Regions from separate parts of the Leclercia sp. CFBP8987 genome, predicted to be linked through region 3. Evidence: riboswitches for the same ligand, from Rfam matches in the RefSeq annotation. Region 3 holds a riboswitch; each other region holds the start of a gene.
The links. Region 3 has a riboswitch for thiamine pyrophosphate ahead of thiC (phosphomethylpyrimidine synthase ThiC). Riboswitches for the same ligand answer to the same signal wherever they lie in the genome.

Region 1 (4,205 bases), 1.9 Mb from region 3:
GAATCCCGTGATCGCGACCATGGGTTTTATTCCATGACGCATCAGTGACGCCATCCGCATCAAGTGAAATCGACAGGATATAACCGGCTCCTTTGATCTCGTAAAAATTAGCATTCAACCGCTTCACCGTGGCTTTCTTGCCGTTGATGATGGCCTGGGTGAAGCCATTGTTGATGGTGGCTTTGATACCGTTAGCGCTAAAAGAGGCTTCGCGCAGCGGATCGGCAACATGGGCCGCCTGGCCATGTTGTACGGCGTCATGGGCATTCTCTAAGGCCTGTTTTTCGGCAGCAGCATTGATCGTGGCCTGACGGTTCTGGTCTGCGATATAGCACGCATCACGGCTGACGCCCTTTGCTTCACACTGCGCTAACCGCTGCTCTTCGGAGACGCAGCCCGCCAGCAATGCAGCAACCACACCCACCAACAGAATCTTTTTCATACATTAACCTTATCGAGTTTAAGAATTTCTCATTCCCTGATAATTGCTCATTCATTCCATTAAGCCAGCCGTTAACTGCGTATATCTATAGTAGTAACGCAGTAGTGACGTGGGGTGACTATCGCGGAATGCAGGGTTTTGCTATTTGATGAAGATCACACTTAGCACGAATAGCTAAAAAGATGGGAATAATCAGGGCGTCGCAGGCACCAAAGTAAATCAATAAAAAGCCCCGCTTTGAACCTTAACGGTGGGGCTTTTTTTACTGGTGTTCACTGCGCTTTAGGTGTCATCTTAAGGAAACGCATGACCCCAGGGCGGCGCTCGGAAGTGAGCAGCAAGCGGTTGTCATCAGTGAAATCACGCAGCTCAGGCAAATTGCTGGTCTCACGTTCTACTCGTTCAATCACAGTCACATCAAAATAGCTGTCCGCGTGACGCAGGAAATTGCTGTATTTGCAAAGGAAGTTGTCCATCCAGTGGTGGATTTCAATGACCACCGTTGAGGATCTCAGCAAGCTCAACACTTCGTTGGTAAGGAGTTCGAATTCAAACCCTTCAACATCCACCAGCACAAAGGCATTTTCAAGGGCTACTGGGTTCAGGGCGGCAAAACTTGCGGCATTGGCTTCGCCCATTATGGTAAGTTCTCCCACGGAGTTGTTCTTTTTCCAGTTCTCAGCAATCACGCTGCGGCCTTTTTCCGTCTGCTCAAAACATATGGTTCTGCCGACTTTACCGGACACCAGCATGCCGATGGCGTAATAGCCATCGGCCGCACCGATATCAATAAACGTGCTGTAGTGACCGGCCTCAATGGCATCGATCAGATTGAGGATCTCTTTCTCATAAAGTCCAAGGCACTGAGAACCGAGATCGAGTTTGCCCCACCAAGTCTCGCGATCCAGATGCAACCCGGTAAATGGGCCATATTTCACCACGCCGTTGAGAATATCGAACAGTTCCAGAGAGATACGCTCCTGACGTTCGCGAATAGTCTCGCGACGCCAGGCTTCACGCTGCTCGACCGTTGATTGCTGAGCGCGCGCCAGCATCGGATGAAAATAGTCTGCTTCCGCTAAAATTAACTGTTCCACACTGTTCATTCTGTTATTACCTAAGTCCGGTTCGTAAGTGTGTTGATTACAAGGATTGCAAAATAAGTTTGCGTTCAACGTCTTCTTCCAGAGTGGTGAAGTCAGCCACCGTACAGGTGGCGCAAATCCCTTTCTTCAGCCCGAAATCAAACAGCCCACGGCGGAATCCGCTCAGGGTTTTTGAGGCGTAGACGTCAAATATTGACGCGTCATTCAGATTTCCCGCCGGGGCGAGGTTGGTTTTGTCGTCCAGGAAACTTTCGCAACAGGGTTGCACCGTGCCATCGTAAAAAATGGTGAATTCACGAAAGGGCTTCACACAGGGGCTGGTACGGATCGTTGACGAGGCCGCATGCTCGATTAAAACCCCGGCGCGGTTGGTGCCGTATTTCCGCCAGTCCGGCCACTGAATTTTAATCTGCACGCCACGATGGCTGAAAAGGACCGAGGTGGAATTAAGCACCGTATCTACATCGAAATCGGGGAGCTTATGCCTGCACTCTAGCTTATCAAGCAGTTTGGTCACCCGACGGTAAATTGCCGACGGTTTCTGAACCACGTTGGAGGGCGGATGTAGAGTCACACAAATATTGTTCAGACCGCTGTCAGAAAGCGTACTTAGGCGGGCTATATCAAGGAAATCACCGTTGCTGTTAAAGGCAATATGGGTATAAGGCAGCGCCTGCTTGATCAAGCCGATTTTACGCTCCAGATCCAAATCCAGCAGCGGCTCGTTATATAAGTTCAGTGAAATACGGTTTTCGTAGCGGATTGCTGCTAGTTCGCCGCAGATTTTCTCCAGCGTTACCGTATCCATAAAGCGCTGAAGCGACTGCCGGTTGGAGAAGCTGACCGGGCAGTAATCACACTTGCGGTTGCAGTTGTAAGAAAGCTCAAGGTTGACGATTTCAACGTGGCGCTTAAACATGATCTGCTTTTGCGATTCGGTCATTGCCGCGCTGCGCCGACTGTCCAGCAGATTTTTGATGCTTTCATCTGAAGCAAAACTGATTTGCTCAAAATAATCCATTGTTACTCTCCTGCCGCTTAAACGCTCAGTCACTACGTATTTATATCGGCCACCCGGCTGAAAACCTGAATACGGCGCATGATAAAAATTTTCCTTAAGGCGCTGAGCGACATTATGCGCACCCCAAGCAGTATGACCACAGCTTAACCCAGGTGGCGGGGGAGTTAATGGCGCAACAGACAGTGGTTCACCAGCTTTTTCTGCGCATAGAAGGGGGCTGGACAAATGGTTTTACAAGCGTGAGAGGACTGCTATCATCGCTGGCGGTGATAACGTTACCGTTACATCAATGACTCGGGGTGCCCTTCTTTGTGAAGGCTGAGAAATACCCGTACCACCTGATCTGGATAATGCCAGCGTAGGGAAGTCAGATGCCCTCCGGGCAATCGCTTCTTCGCGCAAGGCAGGAGCGATACCATGCAGCCTGACCTGCTCAATTTACACGCCTTACACCATTTCCGAACCCGTTCCCCGCTGACCCACTGTATGACCAACGACGTGGTGCAGACCTTTACCGCCAACGTATTGCTGGCCCTCGGCGCATCACCGGCGATGGTGATCGAAGCCGAAGAGGCTGAACAGTTCTCCGCTATTGCCGATGCGCTGCTGATTAACGTCGGGACCCTGACCGCCTCGCGTGCTCAGGCGATGCGCCGGGCGATTGAAAGCGCGGTGGCGGTGGGTAAACCCTGGACGCTCGATCCGGTGGCCGTTGGCGCCCTGGCGTACCGGACCCGTTTTTGTCAGCAAATTCTCGCCCTCAAACCGGCAGCCATTCGCGGCAATGCCTCTGAAATTCTGGCCCTTGCCGGGATGAGTGCAGGCGGGCGCGGCGTTGACACCACCGATACCGCCGCCAGCGCGCTGCCGGCAGCCCAGGCGCTGGCCCGGCAGACTAATGCGATTGTGGCGGTGACCGGGGAGGTGGATTACGTTACTGACGGGCTGCGGACCCTGACCATTACCGGCGGCGATCCGCTGATGACCCGCGTGGTGGGCACCGGTTGCGCCCTGTCGGCGGTCGTGGCGGCCAGCTGCTCACTGCCAGGCGACCGACTGGATAATATCGCCGCGGCCTGCGGCTGGATGAAACGGGCCGGGACGCTGGCGGCAGCGCAGAGTCGTGGTCCGGGCAGTTTTGCCCCGGCGTTTCTGGATGCCCTTTGGGATCTGGGGGCGCAACCATGAAACGAATAAATGCCCTCACCATCGCCGGCACCGACCCGAGCGGCGGAGCCGGGATCCAGGCCGACCTGAAAACCTTCTCGGCGCTTGGGGCGTACGGCTGCTCGGTGATCACCGCCCTGGTGGCGCAGAACACCCGCGGGGTGCAGTCGGTCTATCGCATCGAGCCGGACTTCGTGGCGGCGCAGCTGGAGTCGGTGTTCAGCGATGTGCGCATCGACACCACCAAGATCGGCATGTTGGCCGAAACCGATATCGTCGAGGCCGTGGCGGAGCAGCTCCTGCGGCATCGGGTCAAAAACGTGGTGCTGGACACGGTGATGCTGGCGAAAAGCGGCGATCCGCTGCTGTCACCCTCCGCCGTCGACACACTGCGTAAAAAGCTGTTGCCGCAGGTGGCGCTGATCACCCCCAACTTGCCCGAAGCGGCGGCACTGCTGGATGCCCCGCA
Region 2 (4,205 bases), 540 kb from region 3:
CAGCAGCGGGCAGAAGATCTCCTCGAGCAGGATCGCATCGAGCAACTGGTGCAGCTGGTGGGTGACAAGGCCGCGGTACGCCAGATGCTGGTCTCCCACCTGGGCCGCAGCTTTCGCCAGGGCAGGCATATCCTGCGGGTGCTCTACTATCGCCCGATGAAAAACCTGTTACCGGGCAGCGCACTACGACGCTCCGAAACCCATATGGCACGGCAGATCTTTAGCGGCCTGACGCGCATAAATGAGGAAAACGGGGAACTGGAAGCCGACATTGCCCACCACTGGCAGCAACTTTCCCCGTTGCACTGGCGCTTTTTCTTGCGGCCCGGCATCCATTTTCATCATGGACGTGAGCTGGAGATGGCCGACGTCATTGCCACCCTGCAGCGCGCCCGCGAGCTGCCCCTCTATTCACACATTACCCGGGTCCAGTCCCCCACCGCCTGGACCCTGGATATTCAGCTCTCGCAGCCCGACCGCTGGCTGCCATGGTTGCTGGGATATGTGCCGTCGATGATCCTGCCGCGCGAGTGGGAATCGATGCATAACTTTGCCAGCCAGCCGGTGGGCACCGGGCCGTATGCGGTCTCCCGCAACAACAATAACCAGCTGAAGATCCGCGCCTTCGATGACTACTTTGGTTACCGGGCGCTGATTGATGAGGTCAACGTCTGGGTCCTGCCGGATATCAACGAAGAGCTGAGCGTCGGCCTGACGCTGGAAGGGCCCACCGAGGGGGAAAAAGCGGTGGAGAGCCGGCTGGAAGAGGGCTGCTACTATCTGCTGTTCGACGCCCGCTCCCACCGCGGCGCCAGCGCAGAGGTGCGGCAGTGGGTAAGCCGGATCCTCTCCCCGGCGAACCTGATCTACCAGGCCGAGGAGGTATATCAATCCTACTGGTTCCCGGCGTATGGCCTGCTGCCGCGCTGGCACCACGCCCGCCCGGGACGCGGCGACAAACCGGCCGGGCTGGAGAGCCTCACCCTGACCTTCTACCGCGAACATATCGAGCACCGGGTGATCGCCCGAATGATGAGCGAACTTCTGGCCGCCGAGCAGGTGACGTTAAACATTCAGGAAGTCAGCTATGAGGAGTGGCATCGCGGCGAGACGGTGAGCGATATCTGGCTCAACAGCGTCAACTTCACCCTGCCCCTCGACTTCTCGCTGTTCTCGCATCTGTATGAAGTCCCGCTCCTGCAGCACTGTATTCCCCGCGACTGGCAGCAGGACGCCGCCCAGTGGCGTGCGGGTGAGATGAACCTTGCCGTCTGGTGCCAGCAGCTGCTGTCCCAGCAGGCGATTGTCCCGCTGATCCACCACTGGCTGATGATCCAGGGTCAGCGCAGTATGCGCGGTTTACGCATGAATACCCTGGGCTGGTTTGACTTTAAATCGGCGTGGTTTGCACCGCCGGAACCTTAACACTTTCGTAATATTCACCAAATCATTACAATACCGTCGTTCTCAACGGGGTGCTGCGCGCAAGCGTGTGCTGAGAAAATACCCGTCGAACCTGATCCGGATAACGCCGGCGAAGGGATTTGAGGCTGTCGCTCAAAATCCTTTGCCACTCTCACATACAGAGGTGCAAAGTGTTCAAAACTGTTCTTCCCCTGCTGGCGCTGATTGCGCTGCCTGCCGTTGCCAGTCCTGTCCTGACGGTCTACACCTACGACTCCTTCGCCGCCGACTGGGGCCCTGGCCCGGCGGTCAAAAAAGCCTTCGAAGCCGACTGCAACTGCGAGCTGAAATTCGTGGCGCTGGAAGATGGCGTCTCGCTGCTCAACCGTCTGCGGATGGAAGGCAAGAACAGCAAAGCCGACGTGGTGCTGGGTCTCGATAACAACCTGCTGGAAGCGGCCACGCAAACCGGGCTGTTCGCCAAAAGCGGCGTGGCGGCCGATGCGGTTAAAATTCCTGGCGGCTGGAAGAACGACACCTTTGTACCCTTCGACTATGGCTACTTCGCCTTCGTGTATGACAAAAACAAGCTGAAAAACCCGCCGAAGAGCCTGAAAGAGCTGGTTGAGAGCGACCAGAAATGGCGCGTGATCTACGAAGATCCGCGCACCAGCACCCCGGGGCTGGGTCTGCTGCTGTGGATGCAAAAAGTGTATGGGGACAAGACCCCGGAAGCCTGGCAGAAACTGGCCGCCAAAACCGTTACCGTCACCAAAGGCTGGAGCGAGGCCTACGGGCTGTTCCTGAAAGGCGAAAGCGACCTGGTGCTGAGCTACACCACCTCTCCGGCGTACCACATTATTTCGGAGAAAAAAGAGAACTACGCCGCCGCTGATTTTGCCGAAGGTCACTACCTGCAGGTTGAAGTCGCCGCCCGCACCTATGCCAGCAAACAGCCGGAACTGGCGGAGAAGTTTCTGAAATTTATGGTCTCGCCGTCGTTCCAGAATACGATCCCAACCGGCAACTGGATGTACCCGGTGACTGACGTCGCTTTACCGGCCGGTTTCGACAGCCTGGTCAAACCGCAAACCGCACTGGAATACTCTCCGCAAGAAGTGGCCGGGAAACGTGCCGCCTGGGTCAGTGAATGGCAACGCGCCGTCAGCCGCTGATCGCCGGCTGGTTACTCCCGGGGCTGATCGCCGCCATCCTGATGGTGACCGTCGCCCTGGGAGCATTTCTGGCGCTGTGGTTTAACGCGCCAGCCACCGACGTCACGGCGCTGCTGCACGACAGCTATCTGTGGCACGTCATCCGCTTCTCGTTCTGGCAGGCGTTTCTTTCCGCCCTGCTCTCCGTGGTACCCGCTATTTTCCTTGCCCGCGCCCTCTACCGGCGGCGCTTCCCCGGACGGCAGGCGCTGCTGCGCCTGTGCGCCATGACCCTGATCCTGCCGGTGCTGGTGGCGATATTCGGTATCCTCAGCGTCTACGGGCGTCAGGGCTGGCTTGCCGCGCTCTGTCAGGCTCTGGGGCTGGAGTGGACCTTCTCCCCTTATGGCCTGCAGGGCATCCTGCTGGCGCACATCTTTTTCAACATGCCGATGGCGACGCGGCTGCTGCTGCAGGCGCTGGAGAATATCCCTGGCGAGCAGCGCCAGCTCGCCGCTCAGCTCGGGATGCGCGGCTGGTCCTTTTTCCGCTTCGTAGAGTGGCCGTGGCTGCGCCGTCAAATTCCGCCCGTTGCCGCGCTGATCTTTATGCTCTGCTTTGCCAGCTTCGCCACCGTGCTCTCGCTGGGCGGCGGACCGCAGGCCACCACCATTGAGCTCGCCATCTATCAGGCCCTGAGCTACGACTACGATCCGGGCCGGGCGGCGCTGCTGGCGATGGTGCAGATGTTCTGCTGCCTGGGGCTGGTGATGCTGAGCCAGCGGCTGGGTAAAGCCATCGCCGTGGGCAGTAGCCAGCTTACCGGCTGGCGCGATCCGCAGGATAGCCTGCGCAGCCGTCTGACCGATGGCCTGCTGATCACTCTCGCTCTGCTGCTGTTACTCCCGCCGCTGCTGGCGGTAGTGGTGGATGGCCTGAATCTTAACCTGCTGTCGGTGCTGCAACAGCCGGTGCTGTGGCAGGCGCTCGGCACCTCGCTGCGCATTGCCCTGGGAGCGGGGCTGCTCTGCGTGGTGCTGACCATGATGCTACTGTGGACCAGCCGGGAGCTGTATGCCCGTCAGGCAAAGGTGGCTGGGCAGGCGCTGGATCTCAGCGGGATGCTGATCCTGGCGATGCCCGGCATTGTGCTGGCGAGCGGGTTTTTCCTGCTGTTCAACAGCACCGTTGGCCTGCCGGAATCCGCCGATGGCATCGTCATCTTCACCAACGCCCTGATGGCCATTCCGTATGCGCTGAAGGTACTGGAAAACCCGATGCGCGACCTCAGCGCCCGCTACACCCTGCTCTGCGATTCACTGGGCATGCATGGCTGGCAGCGGCTGAGGGTGGTGGAACTCCGCGCCCTGAAACGCCCCCTGGCGCAGGCGCTGGCCTTTGCCTGCGTGCTGTCGATCGGTGATTTCGGGGTGGTGGCGCTGTTTGGCAATGATGATTTCCGCACCCTGCCGTTCTGGCTGTATCAGCAGATCGGCTCGTATCGCAGCCAGGACGGTGCCGTGACGGCACTGCTGCTGTTGCTGCTGTGCTTTGCGTTATTTACCGTTATCGAAAAACTCCCGGGGCGTGATGCTAACTCTCACTGATGTAACCTGGCTTTATCAGCACCTGCCGATGCGCTTCACC
Region 3 (4,205 bases):
GGGGCGCGTTCAAGGCTGATACCGCCGATGGCGACGGTAGGGTAATCCGCAAGGCGTTCGATATGCCGGGCCAGCTGTTCCAGCCCCTGAGGGGCGGAAGGCATCTGCTTGGTCTGAGTGGGGAAAACGTGCCCCAGGGCGATGTAGGAGGGACGCGCTGCCAGCGCCACGTCGATCTCCATGTCGTCATGGGTCGAGACGCCGAGGCGTAATCCGGCGGCGCGAATGGCCTCAAGATCGGTGGTTTCCAGATCCTCCTGACCCAGATGCACACCGTAAGCCTGATGCTTGATCGCCAGCCGCCAGTAGTCGTTGATGAACAGGCGGGCGTCGTAGCGACGCCCCAGGGCAATGGCCGCCACGATATCGGCCTCCACCTCATCATCCTGCTTATCCTTGATACGCAGCTGGATAGTTTTTACGCCCGCGGCCAGCAGACGTTCGATCCAGGCCACGCTGTTGACCACCGGATAGAGTCCGAGACGAAAGGGCACCGAAGGAAAGTTGGGCTGATACATTACGCCTCCTCTTTCTTGAGATAGATCTCGCCGCCCCGGGCGCGGAAGGTTTCCGACATGTCAGCCATCCCCACTTCGATGGTCTGCGCCGCGGCGTAATCCCGCACCTCCTGGCTGATTTTCATCGAGCAGAATTTCGGTCCACACATGGAGCAGAAGTGCGCCACTTTGCCGGACTCCTGGGGCAGGGTTTCGTCGTGATAGGCGCGGGCGGTGAACGGGTCGAGGGCGAGGTTGAACTGATCTTCCCAGCGGAATTCGAAGCGCGCTTTCGACATGGCGTTATCGCGGATCTGTGCCCCCGGATGGCCCTTCGCCAGGTCGGCGGCATGGGCAGCAATCTTGTAGGTAATCAGTCCCTGTTTGACGTCCTCTTTGTTCGGCAGGCCAAGGTGCTCTTTCGGCGTGACGTAGCAAAGCATGGCGCAGCCAAACCAGCCGATCATCGCCGCACCAATCCCGGAGGTGAAGTGGTCATAGCCCGGTGCGATATCGGTGGTCAACGGTCCGAGGGTGTAGAACGGCGCTTCGTGGCAGTGCTCCAGCTCCTCGGTCATGTTGCGGCGGATCATCTGCATTGGCACGTGGCCCGGACCTTCAATCATCACCTGGACGTCATACTCCCAGGCGATTTTGGTCAGCTCGCCCAGGGTATGGAGTTCGGCAAACTGCGCTTCGTCGTTGGCGTCGCGAATGGAGCCCGGACGCAAGCCGTCGCCCAGCGACAGGGAGACGTCGTACGCGGCGCAGATTTCGCAGATCTCGCGGAAGTGCTCATACAGGAAGTTCTCCTGATGATGGGAGAGGCACCATTTCGCCATGATCGAACCGCCGCGGGAGACGATGCCGGTCAGGCGTTTAGCGGTCATCGGCACGTAGCGCAGCAGCACGCCTGCATGAATGGTGAAGTAGTCCACGCCCTGCTCGGCCTGCTCCAGCAGGGTATCGCGGAACGCTTCCCAGGTGAGATCTTCCGCAATGCCGTTTACCTTCTCCAGCGCCTGGTAGATAGGTACCGTCCCGATCGGCACCGGGCTGTTACGCAGGATCCACTCGCGGGTTTCGTGAATATAGCGCCCGGTAGAGAGGTCCATCACCGTGTCCGCACCCCAGCGGGTGGACCAGACCAGTTTCTCTACCTCTTCTTCGATGGAGGAGGTGACTGCCGAATTACCGATGTTGGCGTTCACCTTCACCAGGAAGTTACGCCCGATGATCATCGGCTCTGATTCCGGGTGGTTGATGTTGGCCGGGATAATGGCGCGACCCGCGGCCACTTCGTCACGGACAAATTCCGGGGTGATGTTCTCCGGCAGGCGGGCACCAAAGCCTTCGCCCGGATGCTGATGGCGCAGCACTTCACCACGAATGCGCTCGCGGCCCATGTTTTCGCGGATGGCGATAAACTCCATCTCCGGCGTCACGATCCCCTGGCGGGCGTAGTGCAACTGGGTCACGCACTTGCCCGCTCTGGCACGCTTCGGCGTCAGCAGGCCGGTGAAGCGCAGCTCGTCCAGACCGTCGTCGGCCAGCCGCTCCCGGGTATAGGCCGAGCTTTGCTCGTTCAGGGCTTCGCAGTCGTTGCGGGCGTCAATCCACGGCTGGCGCACCCTGGCCAGCCCCTGCTGGACGTTAATGGCAATCGCCGGATCGCCATAAGGCCCGGAGGTGTCGTAGACCGGTACCGCTTCGTTCTCTTCAAACTGCGGGTTCTCTTTGCTGCCGCCGATCAGCGTCGGGCTGAGCTGGATCTCGCGCATTGGCACGCGGATATCATCCTGCGAACCCGTCAGATAGATGCGTTTCGAGTTAGGGAAAGCGGTGCCTTCCAGGGTGTCGATAAAGTGTTGGGCGTGTGCGCGCTGTTCGCGGCGGGTCATTTTTGTGGCAGACATAGCTCGTTCCAGTAAGTTCAGGAAGTGGCTTGTCAGACGACGGATGAAGCAAGAGAGGATCGCCCTTGGGCGATACAATAAATTGACTCTTGTTCCCTTCGCAGGTCTTAACCTGATCAGGTTCCGCGGATCCCGAATTAACGGTCTCAGCCCGGCTTTCGCACTGGGCACTCCGACAAGAATATGCTCCCCTACAGCGGGAGCAGTGAATGTAAACTACGCGTTAACGAGAAATAACTCAAGCCGGTCGGGCGACGTTATCTTCGTTACTCACTTTCAGATTGTGATCCAGCGCAAGGGCGATCAGGTTGTCTTCCAGGGTGAAGCGTTGCTCCAGCGCCTCGCCGATATCGGAGAGCGCCTGCTGGAATTCGAGATAGTTATCCTGATCGATGGCGTTTTCGAGCGTGGAGTCGTAGTAATCCATGATTTGCTGAGTATTGGCTTCCAGCAGGGGGTAGAGTCTGGTGGCGGCTAACTGCGGGCTATCACCTTCCAGGTCACGGATAATGCGCTCATAAATATTGAAATGCCCGTTAGAAAGGTAATCGACCAGACTCTGACAAAAATCGTCCAGCGCTTTTTCGTTGAGGCGCATATAAGATTCTTTGCCAGGCTTAATGCCAACGAGATTGTAATAGGCAACAAGCAGATGTTTACGCACGTGCAGCCAGCGATCGACCAGTTTGTTACTTCCGCCAACGCGCTCTGTCAGGTTTTCTAGCTGGTTTAGCATGTTTGACTCCGCAAGGTTAAGATTAAAAGCTGCCCACCCAAAATGTAATAGTAATGTTACCAACATGCCTGTGAAGCAAAGGTAGTGCAATAGATATGGATCGTATAATTGAAAAATCGGATCGCGGCTGGTGGTTAGTCAGCCATGAACAAAAATTATGGTTGCCCGGTGGTGAATTACCCTATGGCGAAGCAAATAATTTCGATCTTGCGGGGCAACACGCACTAAATATTGGTGAGTGGAAAGGCGATTCTGTGTGGTTGATCCAACAAAATCGCCGTCACGATATGGGATCGGTGCGCCAGGTGCTCGATCTCGAGGTTGGCCTGTTCCAGCTGGCGGGTCGTGCTGTGCAGTTGGCCGAGTTTTATCGCTCGCATAAATTCTGTGGCTACTGCGGCCACACCATGCACCCGAGCAAAACCGAGTGGGCGATGCTCTGCAGCCACTGCCGGGAACGCTATTACCCGCAAATTGCCCCGTGCATCATCGTCGCCATCCGCCGGGATGATTCCATTTTGCTGGCGCAACACACTCGTCATCGCAACGGGGTACATACCGTACTGGCCGGGTTTGTCGAAGTGGGCGAAACCCTCGAGCAGGCCGTGGCGCGGGAAGTGATGGAGGAGAGCGGCATCAAGGTGAAGAACCTGCGCTATGTCACTTCCCAGCCGTGGCCGTTCCCGCAATCGCTGATGACCGCCTTTATGGCCGAGTACGACAGCGGCGAGATCGTCATCGACCCGAAAGAGTTGCTGTCCGCCGACTGGTATCGCTACGACGATTTGCCGCTGCTGCCACCGCCCGGTACCGTGGCGCGCCGGCTGATAGAAGATACGGTGGCAATGTGTCGGGCTGACGATGTGTGAGACATGTTACACTGGAGATAAGACGCTTAAGGAACTGCAAAAATGACCGAACTGAAGAACGATCGTTATCTGCGTGCGCTGCTGCGCCAACCCGTTGATGTCACTCCGGTATGGATGATGCGCCAGGCGGGCCGCTATTTGCCGGAGTACAAAGCCACGCGCGCGCAGGCGGGCGATTTTATGTCGC

Region 1: it holds a riboswitch for thiamine pyrophosphate, as region 3 does, so the genes downstream of both, thiM (hydroxyethylthiazole kinase) here and thiC (phosphomethylpyrimidine synthase ThiC) in region 3, are expected to answer to the same signal.
Region 2: it holds a riboswitch for thiamine pyrophosphate, as region 3 does, so the genes downstream of both, thiB (thiamine ABC transporter substrate binding subunit) here and thiC (phosphomethylpyrimidine synthase ThiC) in region 3, are expected to answer to the same signal.

Annotation. Positions count from the first base shown of each region.
Region 1 covers NZ_CM188255.1:3,202,339-3,206,543, reverse strand. Annotated here, with positions in the region: gene SOM40_RS15555 (hypothetical protein) at 1-442, opposite strand, end outside; gene SOM40_RS15550 (class I SAM-dependent methyltransferase) at 715-1,548, opposite strand; gene SOM40_RS15545 (radical SAM/SPASM domain-containing protein) at 1,586-2,569, opposite strand; TPP riboswitch at 2,855-2,951, shown strand; gene thiM (hydroxyethylthiazole kinase) at 2,987-3,757, shown strand; gene thiD (bifunctional hydroxymethylpyrimidine kinase/phosphomethylpyrimidine kinase) at 3,754-4,205, shown strand, end outside.
Region 2 covers NZ_CM188255.1:749,690-753,894, reverse strand. Annotated here, with positions in the region: gene sgrR (HTH-type transcriptional regulator SgrR) at 1-1,425, shown strand, start outside; TPP riboswitch at 1,462-1,561, shown strand; gene thiB (thiamine ABC transporter substrate binding subunit) at 1,596-2,579, shown strand; gene thiP (thiamine/thiamine pyrophosphate ABC transporter permease ThiP) at 2,555-4,165, shown strand; gene thiQ (thiamine ABC transporter ATP-binding protein ThiQ) at 4,149-4,205, shown strand, end outside.
Region 3 covers NZ_CM188255.1:211,744-215,948, forward strand. Annotated here, with positions in the region: gene thiE (thiamine phosphate synthase) at 1-518, opposite strand, end outside; gene thiC (phosphomethylpyrimidine synthase ThiC) at 518-2,413, opposite strand; TPP riboswitch at 2,490-2,598, opposite strand; gene rsd (sigma D regulator) at 2,652-3,149, opposite strand; gene nudC (NAD(+) diphosphatase) at 3,245-4,018, shown strand; gene hemE (uroporphyrinogen decarboxylase) at 4,061-4,205, shown strand, end outside.